DNA from 4 places in the Pseudaquabacterium inlustre genome. Region 1 is predicted to be linked to each of the others. Evidence: predicted binding sites of a transcription regulator. Region 1 holds the regulator's gene; each other region holds the start of a gene.

Region 1 (4,188 bases):
TACTTCACCCCCATCCGCACGCTGGCCGCCGAGGCCATGACGCTGGGCTTCGGGCCCTGGGAATGGTTCTGGGTGCTGTTCTACGGTTTCGCCACCTACGGCAACGCCGGCTTCATGCGCGAGCAGGTGTGCAAGTACATGTGCCCTTACGCGCGCTTCCAGAGCGCGATGTTCGACAAGGACACGCTGATCATCAGCTACGACACCGAGCGCGGCGAGCCGCGCGGTTCGCGCAGCAAGAAGGCCGACCCGCGCAAGCTGGGCATCGGCGACTGCATCGACTGCAACCTGTGCGTGCAGGTGTGCCCCACCGGCATCGACATCCGCAAGGGCCTGCAGTACGAGTGCATCGGCTGCGCCGCCTGCGTCGACGTGTGCGACGACGTGATGGGCAAGATGGGCTACGCCAAGGGGCTGGTGCGCTACGACACCCAGAACGGCCTGGCCCAGCACCTCTCGCCGGCGCAGAAGCTGCGCCGCATCTTCCGGCCGCGGGTGCTGGTCTACACCGCCATCCTGGGCCTGGTGATCGTGGCGCTGTTCGTCGCGCTGGCCTTACGCCACCCGTTCCGTGTGGATGTGGTGCGTGACCGCGCCTCGCTGGCGCGCATGGTCGAGGATGGCAAGATCGAGAACGTCTACCGCCTGCAGATCATGAACGCCACTGAGCATGCACAGCGCTACCGCATGGCCGTGCAGGGCCTGCCCGGCATCGCCATGGGGCCGGTGCCGCCGCTGTCGCTGGCGCCTGCCGAGGCGCGCTGGGTCACGCTGTCGGTGCAGATCCCGCCCGAGGCCGCGCAGAAGGCCGGTGCCGGCGCCCATCCGATCCAGTTCGAGATCGGCCTGATCGAAGCCAGCGCCGGCGGCCAGCCGGTGAACGGTGCGACGATCAGCGAGAAATCCACCTTTGTCGTGCCGCGCTGACGCGCAGCCACAGGAGACACGCCATGAGCGCTTCCAAGTCCCGAGCCCCCGCCGACGCCGCCCGCACACCCTGGTGGCGCACCGGTGTCATGTGGCTGGTGCTGGGCGGTCCGGCCACCGTGGTGGTGGCCAGCATCGCCACCGCCGTCGTGGCCTACCGCGGTGCCGACGAGGTGCTGGTGGATACCGCCTCGGCCCGCGCCGTGCCAGTCAAGCCGACCGGCAACACGCCGGCCATGCAGGCCCGCAACCACGCCGCCACCGCGGCACCGCGCTGACCGCGGCGGCGCAGCCCATGTCCACCGGGCGCTTCACCCTGCGGGCGCTGGCCATCCTGTGGCCGGCCTTCCTGATGGCCGGCGTGCTGGAAATGCTGGTGTTCGCGGTGGTCGATCCGGCCACACTGCACTGGTTCGGCGGTGCGCCAGTCGAGATCGCGCCAGCCGGTGTCTACACGCTGGCGTTCTTCGTGTTCTGGGGCGTCATCGCCACCGCCGGTGCGCTGACCCAATTGCTCCAGCAGTCGGCCGAAGAGGTCAATCGCGCCGAAGCCGCTGCCGCGCGTTCCCGCTGGCCGGCTTGAACGGCCGCAGTGGCGGCCGGTGCGCGGTGCGCCTCAGCAGGCCGCGCCGTTCACCAGGCTGTGCAGCTTGTCCTGGTCGATGATGCGGATCTGGCGCTGCTTCACTTCCAGGATGCCATCGTCCTGGAACTTGCTGAAGGTGCGGCTCACCGTCTCGAGCTTCAGGCCCAGGTAGCTGCCGATCTCCTCGCGCGTCATGCGCAGGATCAGCGCCGAGGCCGAGAAGCCGCGGGCCTTCAGGCGCTGCGTCAGGTTCAGCAGAAAGGCCGCCAAGCGCTCTTCCGCGCGCATGCTGCCCAGCAGCAGCATCACGCCATGGTCGCGCACGATCTCGCGGCTCATGATCTTGTGGAACTGGTGCTGCAGTTCGTTGAACTCGCGCGACAGATCCTCGAGCTGGCGGTAGGGGATCACGCAGACCTGCGAGTCCTCCAGCGCCACCGCGTCGCAGGTGTGGTTGTCGGTGCTGATGCCGTCCAGGCCCAGCAGTTCGCCAGCCATCTGGAAACCGGTGACCTGGTCACGGCCGTCTTCCGACGACACGCAGGTCTTGAAGAAGCCGGTGCGCACGGCGTAGAGCGACTGGAACTCGTCGCCGGCACGGAACAGCGTGTCGCCACGCTCCACGGTGCGGCGGGTGGCCACCAGGGTGTCCAGGCGGTCGAGGTTCTCGCGCGTCAGGCCCACCGGCAGGCACAGTTCGCGCAGGTTGCAACTAGAGCAGGCCACCTTGAAGGCATCGGGGCGGATCCGGTTGGCGTCGGCAGCGGTGTTCATGTCGGGCATTATGGGTTCGTCTTCGCGGTTGTCCTGGGTCAAGCCCCCAGGGGAGGGCTCGAATGTCGTCTGACCGGCCTCAAGAATGGGACCATTGTTTTCCCGGGGTGTAAAGCGCCACTTGAGCCAGATCAAGTCCATTCGCGGGGGCTGTCGGCACAGTGGCGAGCATGGATCAATCCGTCATCGATCAGGTGCCCGTGCTTACCGAGGCCATGCTGCGCCGCCTCGACCGCCCCGGCCCGCGTTACACGTCCTACCCGACCGCCGACCGCTTCGTCGAGGCGTTCGGCCCCGAAGCCTATGCCGGAGCGCTGGCCCAACGCGCGGCCGGTGCCACGGTGGGGGGTGTGGCGCCGCTGTCGCTGTACCTGCACATCCCGTTCTGCGAGTCGGTGTGCTACTACTGCGCCTGCAACAAGGTCATCACCAAGCACCACGAGCGGGCAGCCGAGTACCTGGAGGTGCTGGCCCAGGAAGTGGCGTTGAACGTGGCGGTGCTGGGCAAGGGGCAGGCGGTGTCGCAGCTGCACCTGGGCGGGGGCACGCCCACCTTCCTGAGCGACGACGAACTGTCGGGGCTGATGGCGATGCTGCGCGAGAACTTCCGCATCGCCCCGGGCGCCGAGGTGTCCATCGAGGTCGATCCGCGCACCGCCACGCCCGAGCGACTGAAGTTCTTCGCCTCGCTGGGCTTCAACCGGCTGAGCTTCGGAGTGCAGGACTTCGACGCCGCCGTGCAGCAGGCGGTGCACCGCGTGCAGTCCTACGAGTCGGTGCGCGACCTGATGCGGGCCGCGCGCGAGATGGGCTACGAGTCGATCAACGCCGATCTGATCTACGGCCTGCCCCGGCAGACGCCCGAGTCCTTCGCGCGCACCGTGGCACAGATCGCCGAACTGCGGCCCGACCGCATCGCGCTGTATGCCTATGCGCACCTGCCACAGCGGTTCAAGCCGCAACGCCGCATCATCGTGGAGCAGTTGCCGCCACCCGAGCACCGCATCCAGATGCTGGGCGGCGCCATCGCCGGCTTCATCGGCCACGGCTACACCTACATCGGCATGGACCATTTCGCGCTGCCCAGCGACTCGCTGGCCGCGGCCAAGCGCCAGGGGCGGCTGCACCGCAACTTCCAGGGTTACAGCACGCAGCCCGATTGCGACCTGATCGGCCTGGGCGTGTCGGCCATCGGGCGCATGGGGGTCACCTACAGCCAGAACGCCAAGACGCTGGACGAGTACTACGACGCGGTGCGCCAGGGCCAGTTCCCGATCGTGCGCGGTCTGGCGCTCACCCGCGACGACCTGGTGCGCCGTGCCGTGGTCATGGCGCTGATGTGCCAGGGCCGGGTGGAGTTCGAGTCGATCGAACTGGCCCACCTGATCAAGATGCGCGACTACTTCCGCACCGAGCTCGACGAACTCGCCGAACTGCAGGAGATGGGGCTGGTGACGCTGGAGCCCGATGCCGTGCAGGTCACCGCCACCGGGTGGTACTTCGTGCGCGCGGTGGCCATGGTGTTCGACAAGCACCTGCGCGCCGACAAGGTGCGCGAACGCTTCTCGCGCATCATCTGAGCCGCCGCAGCTTGCGCGGCGTCGCGTGCTGGTCATGAACCAGGCCCTGCTGCTCAGTGCGCTGCTGATGGGCCTGGCGGGCACGCCGCATTGCCTGGCGATGTGCGGCGCCGCCTGCGCCGCAGCCAGCGGTGGCGGGCGCGGCCTGCTGCCGTTTCACCTCGGCCGTCTGCTGGCCTATTCGGTAGCCGGGGCTGTCGCGGCCGCCAGTGTCGGCAGCCTGGCCGCGCTCGGGCAGGCGGTCGGGGCGCTGCGGCCGCTGTGGACCCTGGTGCACGTGGCGGCGCTGGGGCTCGGCCTGTACCTGCTGTGGCGAGGCGT
Region 2 (4,188 bases), on a different contig from region 1:
CGCTGCGCCGCGAGCTCGACCTGGCCACCGAGGGCCGCAACGCCGAGCGCATCGCCGCGGCCTTCGCCACGCACCCCGAGATCGTGATCCCCAGGGTGTACTGGGACTTCACGCACGAGCGCATCAACGTGCAGCAGCGCATCCGTGGTGTGCCGGCCGAGGACCAGGCCGCCATCGACGCCGCCGGCATCGTGCGCCGCGAGGTGGCGCGGCGTGGCGCCCGCGCGGTGCTGAAGATGGTCATCGAGGACGGCTTCTTCCACGCCGACCCGCATGCCGGCAACCTGTTCTTCCTGCCCGGCGAGCGCATCGCCTTCATCGACTTCGGCATGGTCGGCCGCGTCACGCCCGAGCGCCGCGAGCAGCTGCTGAGCCTGATGCTGGGCTTGGTGCAGCGCGACGCCGAAGCCGTGGCCGATGTGCTGCTGGACTGGGCCCAGGCCCATGGCGACGGCGAGGACGCGCTGGACGAGGACGGCCTGCGCGGCGACATCGACGCCTTCGTCGACCAGTACCACGGCGTGCCGCTGGCCCAGCTCAGCATCGGCGGCATGCTGGCCGATGTGACGAACATCCTGCGCAGCCACCGCCTGGCGCTGCCTGCCGACCTGGCGCTGCTGATCAAGACCTTCATCACGCTGGAAGGCCTGGGCCGCGGCCTCGACCCCGACTTCCACATGGCCGAGGAAGCCACGCCGATGCTGCGCCAGGCCCTGCATGCGCGCTACCGGCCCGAGGCCCTGGCACGCCGCGGCTGGGACGGCCTGCGCCGCGCCGCCGCACTGCTGGGCAGCATCCCGCGCGACCTGTCGCGCCTGCTGGCCACGGCGCGGCGCGGCCGCATCGGCATCGACATCGAGGTGCGCGACATCCACGCCGTGGCCGACCAGCTCGACCGCGCCGCCTCGCGCATCGCCATCGGCCTGGTGGTGGCGGCGCTGATCATCGGCTCGTCGATCGTGATGACCGTGCGCGGCGGGCCCGAACTGCTGGGCCTGCCGGCGTTCGGGCTGCTGGGCTTTGGCGGGGCGGTGGTCGGGGCGCTGTGGCTGATGCTGGGCGGACGCGACCGGGGGTGATTGGCGTTGCGGCTGCCGGCTTTCGGCTGTCGGTTGAGGTTGCCCATGGCTCGTTGCAGCGCGCCGGGATTTCGCCCCGGCGGGCGACCTACTTTCTTTTCGCGAAAAGAAAGTAGGCAAAGAAAGCGCTGCCCAAACTTTCCGACACCGCACTGCTGCTCTCCACGCATCGAGGCGGGCGCCTCGCCCGCCCGGCGGGCTCGAACATAGCCAGTCGGAAACGCCACGGATCTCTCAACGGCCGTGCACCCCCGGTCAAGACTTGCGTGAGGAACGCCGCTGGGCACGGGGCTGCCAGAGCGCAGCAATGCGACGGTCTGGCCATCGGCGGCATAGCCTCCTTATTCAAGCCCTTGTTCGGCAGCCTGTTCGAGCCCGCCGGGCGGGCGAGGCGCCCGTCTCGATGGTGGACGAGCAGCAGGGCCTGATCGGAAAGTTTGGAAGCGCTTCTTTGGGTCCTTTCTTGTCGCGACAAGAAAGGACCTCGCCGGCCGGGCGAGACCGGCGGGCTGCAACGAAAAATGGGAAGCCATCGCCAAGAGCACCGGGCGCTGCGCACAGCGCACAGCGCACAGCGCACAGCGCACAGCGCTCAGCCCCCATAGGGCCAATCCCGGTGGACGCCACGCAGCCCGCGCCCTAGTCTGCGGCTTCATGACCGACATCAACGCGAGCGTGGCAGTCCCGATGGCAGCTTCCGGCCCCGACGACAACCCGGCGGCGGCGGCCGACGAGGGCGCCCGCACCGCCGCCGCGCTGGCCATCGAGTTGCGCACGCTGCGCATCACCGATCCGCTGCACTGGCTGGTCGCCGGCTGGCGCGATTTCCTGCGCTGCCCCGGCATCGGCCTGTTCTACGGCGGCTGCTTCGCGCTGATGGGCTGGGCGCTGATCGGCGTGTACCAGCATGCACCGGCCTATGTGCTGGCGCTGTCGGCCGGCTTCCTGCTGACCGGGCCCTTCCTGTGCCTGGGCCTGTACCAGGCCAGCCGCCGGCTGGAGGCCGGCGAGAAGCCCGACCTGGGCGAATCGCTGCTGGCCTGGGACCGCAAGCTGTCCACGCTGGCCATCTTCGGCTTCGTGCTGCTGGTGCTCGAGATGCTGTGGGGCCGCGCCTCGCTGATCGTGTTCGCGGTCAGCTTCGACGGCATGCCCGACTTCAAGGGCTCGCTGCTGGCGCTGCTCGACCCCGAGAACATCAACTTCATCGTCGCCTACGTGCTGGTGGGCGCGGTGTTCGCAGGGCTGATCTTTTCGATCAGCGTGGTGTCGATCCCGATGATCCTGGATCAGCAGACCGATGCCATCACCGCCGGCCTGACCAGCATGCGCCTGGTGCTCACGCAGCCCGGCGTGATGCTGTGCTGGGGCGCGGTGATCACCGTGCTGATCGTGCTGGCCATGCTGCCGGGCTTTGCCGGCCTGCTGCTGGCCGGTCCGGTGCTGGGCCATGCCTCCTGGCATGCCTACCGCGGCGCGGTGGTGGTTGGCAGCGAGGCAGCCGCCAACGCCTGAGCACCGGAGGCTTGTTCGGCGGCTTCTTCAACGGCTTCCACGGCCGCGGCTGCGGTTAGAGTGGGTGGGTCCCAGCCACCCGGCCGGCGTTGCAGACGCCCGGCCCGCCCACCGCCCATGCCCGCCCTGCCCCGCCGCCAACTGATCCACCTCGGCCTGGGCACACTGGCCGCTGCGGCGGCGCTGGCCGGCCTGCCCGCCACGGCGCGGGCGGATCTGCCGGCCACGGTGGCCCAGGTCCGCCGCAGCGTGGTGGCGGTGGGCACCTTCGATCCGCTGGCCAGCCCGCGCTTCGCGTTCCGCGGCACCGGCTTCGTCATTGGCGACGGCCAGCTGCTGGTGACCAACGCCCATGTGCTGCCCGAACCCGGCGCCACCACCTCGCCCACGGCCGACACCCGGCTGGCCATCCAGGTGGGCCGGGTGCGGCTGGAATCCGACGGGCAGTACGACATCCGCACGCTGACGCTGCTGGGCATCGACCGCGACCATGACCTGGCGCTGCTGCGCATCTCGGGCGCGGCCCTGCCGCCGCTGGTGCTGGCCGAGTCCGACAGCGCGCGCGAGGGTCAGGCCATCGGGCTGATGGGGTTCCCGATCGGCGGGGTGCTGGGCTTCTCGCCGGTCACGCACCGCGGCATCGTGGCCTCGATCACGCCCATCGTGTTGCCGCCGGCCAATGCCCGGCAGCTGGATGCCGCCGCGGTGGCCCGGATGCGGCGCGGCGCCTTCGACATCCTGCAGCTCGACGCCATCGCCTACCCCGGCAACAGCGGCGGCCCGGTGTTCGATGCCGACACCGGCCAGGTGGTCGGCGTGGTGAACATGGTCTTCGTCAAGGGCAGCCGCGAATCGGCCCTGAGCAACCCCACCGGCATCACCTACGCCATCCCGGTGCGCTGGGTGCACGCGCTGCTGGCCAGCCAGCAGCGCTGACCGGCCCGGCACCGCCATCACGGCGGCGCCACGGCTCGGCGCAGTGGCCGGGTCAGGGGCCGGTCGGCAACCTGGCCAGTTCGATGCCGGCCGCGAAGTGCTCGATGTAGAACGTGACGCCATGGGCGCGGCACTGTTCGAAGGCCCGCCGCGCGGCCGCCACATCGCCCCGTTGGAGATGGTACTGACCCAGGTAGAACCAGGCCTCCACGCGTGCCAGCGTGCGCTCGTCACCGCTCAGCCGTTCCACCTGCTGCCAAATCGCCTCGGGCGTCAGCTCACCCAGCGCCAGGGCGAGCGCCGGGCGTGGCCACTCGCCTTGCGGTGCCTCGCGGGCCAGCGCCAGCAGGTCCGCCGGCAACGCGGTACCGGCCCGCTGCAGGGACCAGATGCGCCACAGGCTGGGATAGAGCGAATCACTGCCATCCTGGGTTCGGGCCGCCGCGGCGAAATCATCGGCCGCGTCCTGGAAGCGGCCCTGGTAGTACCGCGCCATGCCGCGCCAGTACTGCACATCGAAGGGCGAGTCGGATCCCAGGGCCAGTGCCCGGCTCAGGGCCTGTTCAGCCAGCGCGAACTGCCCGACATGGATCAGCACCTTGCCGCGGCAATCCCAGACGTCCGGCCGGTCTGGCGCCAGCGCCACGGCCTCTGCACT
Region 3 (4,188 bases), 420 kb from region 1:
CGCGGTACATCGTGAACAGCCAGTTGAAGATCTTCGCGCCCGTCGGGATCGAGATGATCATCGTGGTGATGCCGAAGAACGAGTTCACCGATGCGCCCGAGCCCATCGTGAAGAAGTGGTGCAGCCACACCAGGTACGACAGGATGGTGATCACCACCGTGGCGTAGACCATCGAGGCGTAGCCAAAGAGGCGCTTGCTGCAGAACGTGGCTACCACCTCACTGAAGATGCCGAACACCGGCAGCACCAGGATGTAGACCTCGGGGTGGCCCCAGATCCAGATCAGGTTCACGTAGACCATGGCGTTGCCGCCCAGGTCGGTGGTGAAGAAGTTGGTGCCGACGTAGCGGTCCAGCGTCAGCAGCACCAGCACGGCGGTCAGCACCGGGAAGCTCACGACGATCAGCACGTTGGTGCACAGGCTGGTCCAGGTGAACACCGGCATCTTCATCAGCGTCATGCCCGGCGCGCGCATCTTGATGATGGTGACGATCAGGTTGATGCCCGACAGCGTGGTGCCCACACCGGCCACGTTGAGTGACCACAGGTAGTAGTCCACCCCCACGCCTGGATCGGCCAGGATGCCTGAGAGCGGCGGATAGGCCAGCCAGCCGGTGCGCGCGAACTCGCCGACGAACAGCGAGATCATCATCAGCACCGCGCCGCCCACCGTCATCCAGAAGCTGAAGTTGTTCAGGAACGGGAAGGCCACGTCGCGCGCGCCGATCTGCAGCGGCACCACGTAGTTCATGAAGCCGGTGACGAAGGGCATCGCCACGAAGAAGATCATGATCACGCCGTGGGCGGTGAAGATCTGGTCGTAGTGGTGCGGCGGCAAGAAGCCGGCCTGGTCACCGAAGGCGATGGCCTGCTGCGCGCGCATCATCAGCGCGTCGGCAAAGCCGCGCAGCAGCATCACGATGCCCAGCACCATGTACATGATGCCGATCTTCTTGTGGTCGATGCTGGTGACCCAGTTGCGCCAGAACGGGCCCCAGGCACGGTAGCGGGTCATCAGCGCCAGCACGGCCAGGCCGCCGAGCGCGGCCATCGCGAACGTGACCAGCAGGATGGGCTCGTGCAGCGGCAGCGCCTTCAGCGACAGGCGGCCGAGCAGCAGGGTTTCTTCGACGGGGGCGGCGTTGGACATCACAGCTCCGTGGCGTTGTTGTTGGTGTTGTTGGCGGGCAGGCTGCGTGCGGCCTTGGCGGCGGGTGCAGCGCTCACGGCGACGGGGCCACGGCCTTCCGGATCGGCGGCGGTGCACAGGCCGGCGACCACGGTCTGCTGGCCATCACGCCAGTTGGCGCGGGTCACGGCGGCCAGGCCGCCCTTGCCGGCGCCACCGCGGGCGTCGATGGCCATCATGTCGGCCATGCACATGCGGCCGGGCTCGACGCAGCGGTTCACCACCGCGTCGAACAGGCCCTTGTCCACGCTGGCGAAGCGGCGCACCGCGTCGCGCTGGCTGGGCTTTTCCAGCGCCAGGTAGGTGGCGCGGTCCAGCGCGGCGCCGGCGCCGCGGGCGCCCTCGACCCAGCGGTCGAAGTCGGCCTGCGCCAGGCCGTGGAACGCGAAGCGCATGCCCGAGAAGCCTTCACCGCTGTAGTTGGCAGAGAAGCCTTCCCAGGTGCCGGGCTTGTTGATCACGGCGTTCAGCTGCGAGGCCATGCCGGGCATGGCGTAGATCTGGCCGGCCAGCGCGGGCACGTAGAACGAGTTCATCACCGTCGATGCGGTCAGCGTGAAGCGCACCGGGCGGTCCACCGGCAGCGCCAGCTCGTTGACCGTGGCGATGCCCAGCTCGGGGTAGACGAACAGCCACTTCCAGTCCAGCGCCACGGCCTGCACTTCCAGCGGCTTGACGTTGGCCGGCAGCGCGCGGTTCTCGTCCAGGCGCGACAGCGGGCGGAACGGGTCGAGCTGGTGCGTGCTGATCCAGGTGATCGTGCCCAGCGCGATGATGATGGCCAGCGGCGCGCCCCAGATCAGCAGCTCCAGCTTGGTGGAGTGGTCCCAGTCCGGCTCGTAGCGGGCGCTGCTGGCGCCGGCCTGGCGCACGCGGTAGCGCCAGGCGAACAGCAGTGTCAGCGCGATCACCGGCACGATGATCAGCAGCATCAGCACCGTCGAGGTGACGATCAGGTCGGCCTGCTGGCGCGCGATGTCGCCGGCGGGGTTCATCACGATGGTCTTGCAGCCGGCAAGCGGCAGCACGGGCAGCAGGGCGGCCAGCGGCAGCAGGGCACGGCCGCGGTGGCGTGGGGTGGGGGTGTGGGCGCGGAGGTCGGACATGGCTAGGTGTCTGCCCTGAGAAGGCAGGATTCGCGGGAATCTACCTAGATTGACCGTTGTCAACGATTGGACACTTTGTCCCACCCCCCGTGCCTGGGCGTGCACGGCGATTGACCGGCGCCCCTTGCCAAACGGTGGCTGCCTGTCTCTGATTCCTGCGTGAAACCGCCCTGATCGACGCGTTCTTCCGCCTGTTCCGACCCGTTCTGAACCGCGCCTGCCGGCGCGCCCCCTGCGATGTACGAACGCTTCCCGCTCTCCCGCCTCTGGTCTGCCGCACTGCCTCGCCGAGAGGTGTCACCGCCGCACCGTGATGGTGCAGTCACCCCCGACGACATCGCCGTCGGCGTGGTGGTCGGTCGGGCCAGCGAGTATTTCGACTTCTTCGTCTACGGCCTGGCCTCGGTGCTGGTGTTTCCGGCGCTGTTCTTCCCCGGCCAGCCGCCGCTGCAGGCGCTGCTGGCCTCGTTCACGGTGTTCGCGCTGGCCTTCATCGCGCGGCCGCTGGGCACGCTGGGCGGCATGGCAGTGCAGCGGCGCTTCGGGCGGGGCGCCAAGCTCACGCTGGCCATGTTCGGCCTGGGCACCGCCACCTGCACGATGGCCCTGCTGCCCGGCACGGCCGAGTGGAGCGGCGCGGTGATGCTGCTGGCCGCCTGCCGGCTGCTGCAGGGCCTGGGCATCGGCGCCTCGTGGGACGGCCTGCCCTCGTTGCTGGCGATGAACGCGCCCGCCCACCGGCGCGGCTGGTATGCGATGCTGGGCCAGATCGGCGCGCCGGTCGGCTTCGGCCTGGCGGCGGCGCTGTATGCCTACTTGTGGACCCACCTCAGCGCCGAAGACTTCCTCGGCTGGGGTTGGCGCTTCCCGTTCTTCGTGGCCTTCGCCCTGAACGTGGTGGCGCTGTTCGCGCGGCTGCAACTGGTGCTCGACGACGACTATGCCGACGCGCTGCGCCAGAACGAACTGGAACCCTGCGACCTGCGCGAGCTGCTGCAGTCCGGCGGCGGCCGCACGCTGCTGATCGGCGCGTTTGCCGCGCTGGCCAGCTTTGCGCTGGTGCACCTGGTCACGGTGTTTCCGCTGTCCTGGCTGAGCCTGAGCTCGCCGCGCGAGCTGGGTGAGCTGCTGTGGCTGCAGGTGGCCGGCGCGCTGGTGGCGGCGGCGGTGATGCCGCTGTCGGGCTGGCTGGCCGACCGCATCGGCCGCCGCACCACGCTGGGCACGCTGTCGGTGGCCATCGGCATGTTCGGCCTGGTGTCGCCCTTCCTGCTGGACGGCGGCGCGGCCGGGCAGAACCTGTTCTTCCTGCTGGGCTTCGCGCTGTTCGGCCTGAGCTACGGCCAGGCCGCCGGCGCGGTGGCCTCGGCCTTCGCGGCGCGGCTGCGCTACCTGGGCGCGGCGTTGTCGGCCGACCTGGCCTGGCTGGTGGGCGCGGCCTGCGCGCCGGTGGTGGTGCTGTACCTGTCGGCCCACCACGGCCTGGGCGCCGTGAGCCTGTACCTGCTGTCGGGCATGGCCGGCACGCTGGCCGCCCTGGGCATCCACAAGACACTGGCCAAATGAGTACCGGCGTCTGACGACGCCTGTCATCGCACTGCCACAAACTGAGGCAGCGCAAGGCGAAGCCCCGGCTGACAAGGACTTGGCGCCGCCGGGCCCAGCCATCCCACAGCCTTGTCCACAGGAACTGTGGGCAGAACCGGCTTGTGGACAAGCCGGGCCGGCCGGGTCTGGCGTCGGGGTGGGTGCGGGCGTCAGCCGCGGCCGTCGCGCAGCGGCACGCGCACGTCGCAGCGGATGCCGCGCTGTGCCTGCTCGCGCCACTGCACCTGGCCGCCCAGCTGCTTGACCCGCTTGCGCACGCCGCCCAGCCCCAGCCCGTGCGCCCAC
Region 4 (4,188 bases), on a different contig from region 1:
GGCACCGGCAGGGCCTGGCCGCGACCGTCGAAGGCCAGCGGCTTGAGCATCACCACGCTGCGGTAGGTCTTGCCGCCCCAATGCACCTCGTCCACCACGTCGAAGCCGGCCCGCGCATAACGCTGACGCAGCGCGGTGGCCGGCACCGCCGTGTCCAGTGCCAGCGCGGCGTGGCCGTGGTTGCGCGCCCAGGCCTCGGCCCCGGCCAGCAGCGCGCTGCCGATGCCCTCGCCCTGCACCTCGGGCGCCACGGCGAACTGGTGGAAGTGCGCCACGTCGGCGCGGTAGAACCAGGGCGTGGCCCGCGCCCAGGCCTGGATGTTGGGATCGAAGGCGCCGTTGACGGTGACGGTGCCGATCAGCCGCCCGTCGCGCTCGGCCACCAGGCAATGGCCGTGGCGCACGCGCTCGGCGGTCTGGGCCTCGGTCTGGTGCACGGCGGTGAAGTTCATGCCGGCCGCGCCCAATGGCGCATAGGCGCGGTGCAGCAGCGCGGTCAGTTCGGCCAGCGAGTCGGAGGCCTGCAGCGGACGCAGATTGAAGCGGGCGGACGGGTTCATGGCAGCAGCCGGGGGGCGGGGGATGGAGGCGCTGGCATGGTTCCTGCGCCCATCGCGGCCTCACATGCGGAAGACGCCGAACTTCGTCTCCGGAATCGGCGCGTTCAGCGCCGCGCTCAGGCCCAGCGCCAGCACGCGGCGCGTGTCGGCGGGATCGATCACACCGTCGTCCCACAGCCGGGCACTGGCGTAGTACGGGTGGCCCTGCACCTCGTACTGCTGGCGGATGGGGGCCTTGAAGGCTTCTTCCTCGTCGGCGCTCCACTGGCCGCCCTTGGCCTCGATGCCATCGCGCTTGACCGTGGCCAGCACGCTGGCGGCCTGCTCGCCGCCCATCACGCTGATGCGCGCGTTGGGCCACATCCACAGCATGCGTGGGCTGTAGGCGCGGCCGCACATGCCGTAGTTGCCGGCGCCGAAGCTGCCGCCGATGATGACCGTGAACTTGGGCACCTGGGCACAGGCCACGGCCGTCACCATCTTGGCGCCGGCGCGGGCGATGCCGTCGTTCTCGTATTTGCGGCCGACCATGAAGCCGGTGATGTTCTGCAGGAACACCAGCGGCACCTTGCGCTGGCAGCACAGCTCGATGAAGTGCGCGCCCTTGTTGGCGCTCTCGGCGAACAGGATGCCGTTGTTGGCCACGATGCCCACCGGCATGCCCTCGATGTGGGCGAAGCCGCAGACCAGCGTGCTGCCGTAGCGGGCCTTGAACTCGTCGAAGGCACTGTCATCCACCACGCGGGCGATGACCTCGCGCACGTCGAAGGGCTTTCGCGTGTCGGTGGGGATCACGCCATGCAGCTCTTCCGGCGCGAAGCGCGGTGGCTTGGGCGGCACGGTGGCCAGCGGCTGCGGCTTGATGCGGTTGAGCCGGCCCACGCTCTGGCGCGCCAGCGCCAGCGCATGCAGGTCGCTCTCGGCCAGGTGGTCGGCCACGCCCGAGAGCCGCGTGTGCACGTCGCCGCCGCCCAGGTCTTCGGCGCTGACCACCTCGCCGGTGGCAGCCTTCACCAGCGGCGGGCCGCCCAGGAAGATGGTGCCCTGGTTCTTGACGATGATGGTCTCGTCGCTCATCGCCGGCACGTACGCGCCGCCGGCCGTGCAGCTGCCCATCACCACGGCGATCTGCGGGATGCCGGCCGCACTCATGTTGGCCTGGTTGAAGAAGATGCGGCCGAAGTGCTCGCGGTCGGGGAACACCTCGTCCTGGTTGGGCAGGTTGGCGCCGCCGGAATCCACCAGGTAGATGCAGGGCAGGTTGTTCTGCGCCGCGATCTCCTGCGCGCGCAGGTGCTTCTTCACCGTCACCGGGTAGTAGGTGCCGCCCTTGACGGTGGCATCGTTGCACACGATCACGCAGTCCACCCCGGCCACGCGGCCGATGCCGGCGATCATGCCGGCGCTGGGCGCGGCGTCGCGCGTGCCGCCCTGGCCATCCTTCTCGGGGTACATGCCGAGTGCGGCCAGCGGCGCGATCTCGAGGAACGGCGTGTCGGGGTCGAGCAGGCGCTCCACGCGCTCGCGCGGCAGCAGCTTGCCGCGCGACAGGTGCTTGGCGCGCGCATCGGCGCCACCGCCCTCGGCGATCTTCGCCAGCCGGGCGTTCAGGTCGTCCACCAGGGCCTGCATGGCCTGGGCATTGCTGCGGAACTCTTGCGAGCGGGGGTTCAACTTGCTCTGCAGAACGGCCATGCGGTCTCCGGCGCTTGCGGTCTGGATGCGGGGTGGGTTCGAGTGTGCGGCGGGATTATCAAGTGACGTTTACGTAAACGTCAATTGAGCGCAACCCCGGCATGCGGTGGCCCGCGTCAACGCCGATGTTGCGCCGCCGCATCACCCGCATTTGCCTCAGGTCAAACCCTGAGTCAGCGCCCGCGCCGGGCGGCCGCGGGCTTGCGCTGGGCCAATCCGCGGCGCCGCGGCCCGTCGTGCAATGCGTTCACGGGCCCGATGCGAAGAGGGCCTGGCTGTTTGCAACCCTGAGGAAAGAGACCATGACCGCCATCCGCTCCCTGATCGCCATCGCCGCCGCAGCCGCCGCCGTGTGCGCCCTGCCCGTGCAAGCCCAGGACACCGGCAACTTCATCGTGCGCGCCCGCGCCGTGCACCTGGATTCGGCCAACAAGGACGGCACCAACCTGGGTCTGACGATCAACGACAAGACCATCCCTGAAGTGGACCTGAGCTACTTCTTCTCGCCCAACCTGGCGGCTGAGCTGATCCTGACCTACCCGCAAAAGCAGACCGTCTACCTGAACGGCGCCGAGATCGGCAGCTTCAAGCACCTGCCCCCGACGCTGACGCTGCAGTACCACTTCACCGGCCTGAACGGCTTCCGTCCGTACGTGGGCGCCGGTGTCAACTACACCAACATCTCGGCCGTCAACATCCTCAACGGCACGGGCGGCCTGAAGCACAACAGCTGGGGCCTGGCCGCCCAGGTTGGCGTGGACGTGCCAGTCGGCGGCGGCTGGCTGCTCAACGTCGACGTGAAGAAGGTGCAAATCGGCACCAACGTCTACCTGAGCGGCGCCGACAAGGGCAAGTTCAAGGTCGATCCGCTGCTGGTCGGCGTGGGCTTCGGCAAGCGCTTCTGATGCGCTGACGCGTTCAGACACGAGACACGGCCGACGATGAAGAACGCCGCCCTCGGGCGGCGTTTTTCATTGCAAGGTCGTTGCAGGATCCCAGCGCAACCCAGCAACCACCGAGGCCCGGCTCTGCCGGGCCCAGGGTGGTGCCCCCTTGAGGGGGCGGGCGTCAGCCCGTAGGGGGTGGGCTACGCCTCCCAGGCCACGCCGTCCTCGGTGAGGATGGCATCCAGCGGCACGTCGTGCGGCTCGGGCTCCAGCCACGGGATGTAGCCGTGCGCGAAGCCCAGGCCCACCGTCACCGGCCGCGGCGTCAGCGCGGCCAGCGTGCGGTCGTAGAAGCCGCCGCCGTAGCCCAGGCGGTTGCCGCCAGGACCGAAGCCCACCAGCGGCACGAACAGCAGCTGCGGCTGGAACTGCACCGTGTCCTTGGGCTTGGGGATGCCGTAGGCGTCCTCCTCCATCGGGCAGCCGGGAAACCAGGCATGGAAGCGCAGCTGCTTGGTCTCGCGGTCGATCACTGGCAGGCCCAGCATGCGGTCGCCGCTGACCTCGCTCCAGCGGTACAGCGCCGGCAGCGCGTCGAACTCACCCTTGATCGGCCAGTAGGCGCCGATGGCCACCTCGGGCCGGTCGAGCAGCCACACCTGCATCACCTGCTGCAGGTGCACGGCACGCTGGTGGCGGTCGACCATGGCCTGGCGCTCGGCCTGCAGCTGCTTGCGCAGCGTGGGTTTGTCACGCGCGGGCTCGTCGAATCGGAAGCGGCGTTCGGAACTCATGCGCGGGATTGTGGCCCGCGCCGGCCCGCGCGCCCACCCGGCGGCGCCATGCGCAGGTGCGGTGCTGCGACATCGTCCACGCCGGCCGGCCGCCCCCCCTACACTGCGCGCCACCATGGCCGCCCACGCCCGCCCCGACGCCACCGACGCCGGGTTCACCCACCACTGCCTGGAACTGCTGGCCGCACTCGGCCGGCCGCAGGCGCGGCGCATGTTCGGCGGCCAGGGCCTGTTCGTCGAGGCGCTGATGGT

What was found. Region 1 encodes FNR, which switches genes on or off when oxygen is low (the NO sensors DNR and NnrR bind a similar motif). Its sites were predicted from a motif close to TTGATNNNNATCAA; they were not measured.
Region 2: the regulator FNR is predicted to act here: its motif matches at 1,734-1,747, upstream of AACH10_RS02280 (DUF2189 domain-containing protein).
Region 3: the regulator FNR is predicted to act here: its motif matches at 2,345-2,358, upstream of cyoA (ubiquinol oxidase subunit II).
Region 4: the regulator FNR is predicted to act here: its motif matches at 2,407-2,420, upstream of AACH10_RS24995 (OmpW/AlkL family protein).

What each region holds. Positions count from the first base shown of each region.
Region 1 covers NZ_JBBUTH010000004.1:590,512-594,699, forward strand. Annotated here, with positions in the region: gene ccoG (cytochrome c oxidase accessory protein CcoG) at 1-927, shown strand, start outside; gene AACH10_RS10620 (hypothetical protein) at 951-1,205, shown strand; gene AACH10_RS10625 (hypothetical protein) at 1,223-1,510, shown strand; gene fnr (fumarate/nitrate reduction transcriptional regulator Fnr) at 1,544-2,287, opposite strand; gene hemN (oxygen-independent coproporphyrinogen III oxidase) at 2,458-3,867, shown strand; gene AACH10_RS10640 (urease accessory protein UreH domain-containing protein) at 3,902-4,188, shown strand, end outside.
Region 2 covers NZ_JBBUTH010000001.1:505,710-509,897, forward strand. Annotated here, with positions in the region: gene AACH10_RS02275 (ABC1 kinase family protein) at 1-1,079, shown strand, start outside; gene AACH10_RS02280 (DUF2189 domain-containing protein) at 1,767-2,594, shown strand; gene AACH10_RS02285 (S1 family peptidase) at 2,712-3,530, shown strand; gene AACH10_RS02290 (DUF3857 domain-containing protein) at 3,583-4,188, opposite strand, start outside.
Region 3 covers NZ_JBBUTH010000004.1:174,213-178,400, forward strand. Annotated here, with positions in the region: gene cyoB (cytochrome o ubiquinol oxidase subunit I) at 1-1,150, opposite strand, end outside; gene cyoA (ubiquinol oxidase subunit II) at 1,150-2,295, opposite strand; gene AACH10_RS08895 (MFS transporter) at 2,533-3,861, shown strand; gene AACH10_RS08900 (sensor histidine kinase) at 4,053-4,188, opposite strand, start outside.
Region 4 covers NZ_JBBUTH010000011.1:505,780-509,967, reverse strand. Annotated here, with positions in the region: gene AACH10_RS25005 (GNAT family N-acetyltransferase) at 1-560, opposite strand, end outside; gene AACH10_RS25000 (carboxyl transferase domain-containing protein) at 621-2,255, opposite strand; gene AACH10_RS24995 (OmpW/AlkL family protein) at 2,558-3,160, shown strand; gene AACH10_RS24990 (5-formyltetrahydrofolate cyclo-ligase) at 3,343-3,936, opposite strand; gene AACH10_RS24985 (TfoX/Sxy family protein) at 4,052-4,188, shown strand, end outside.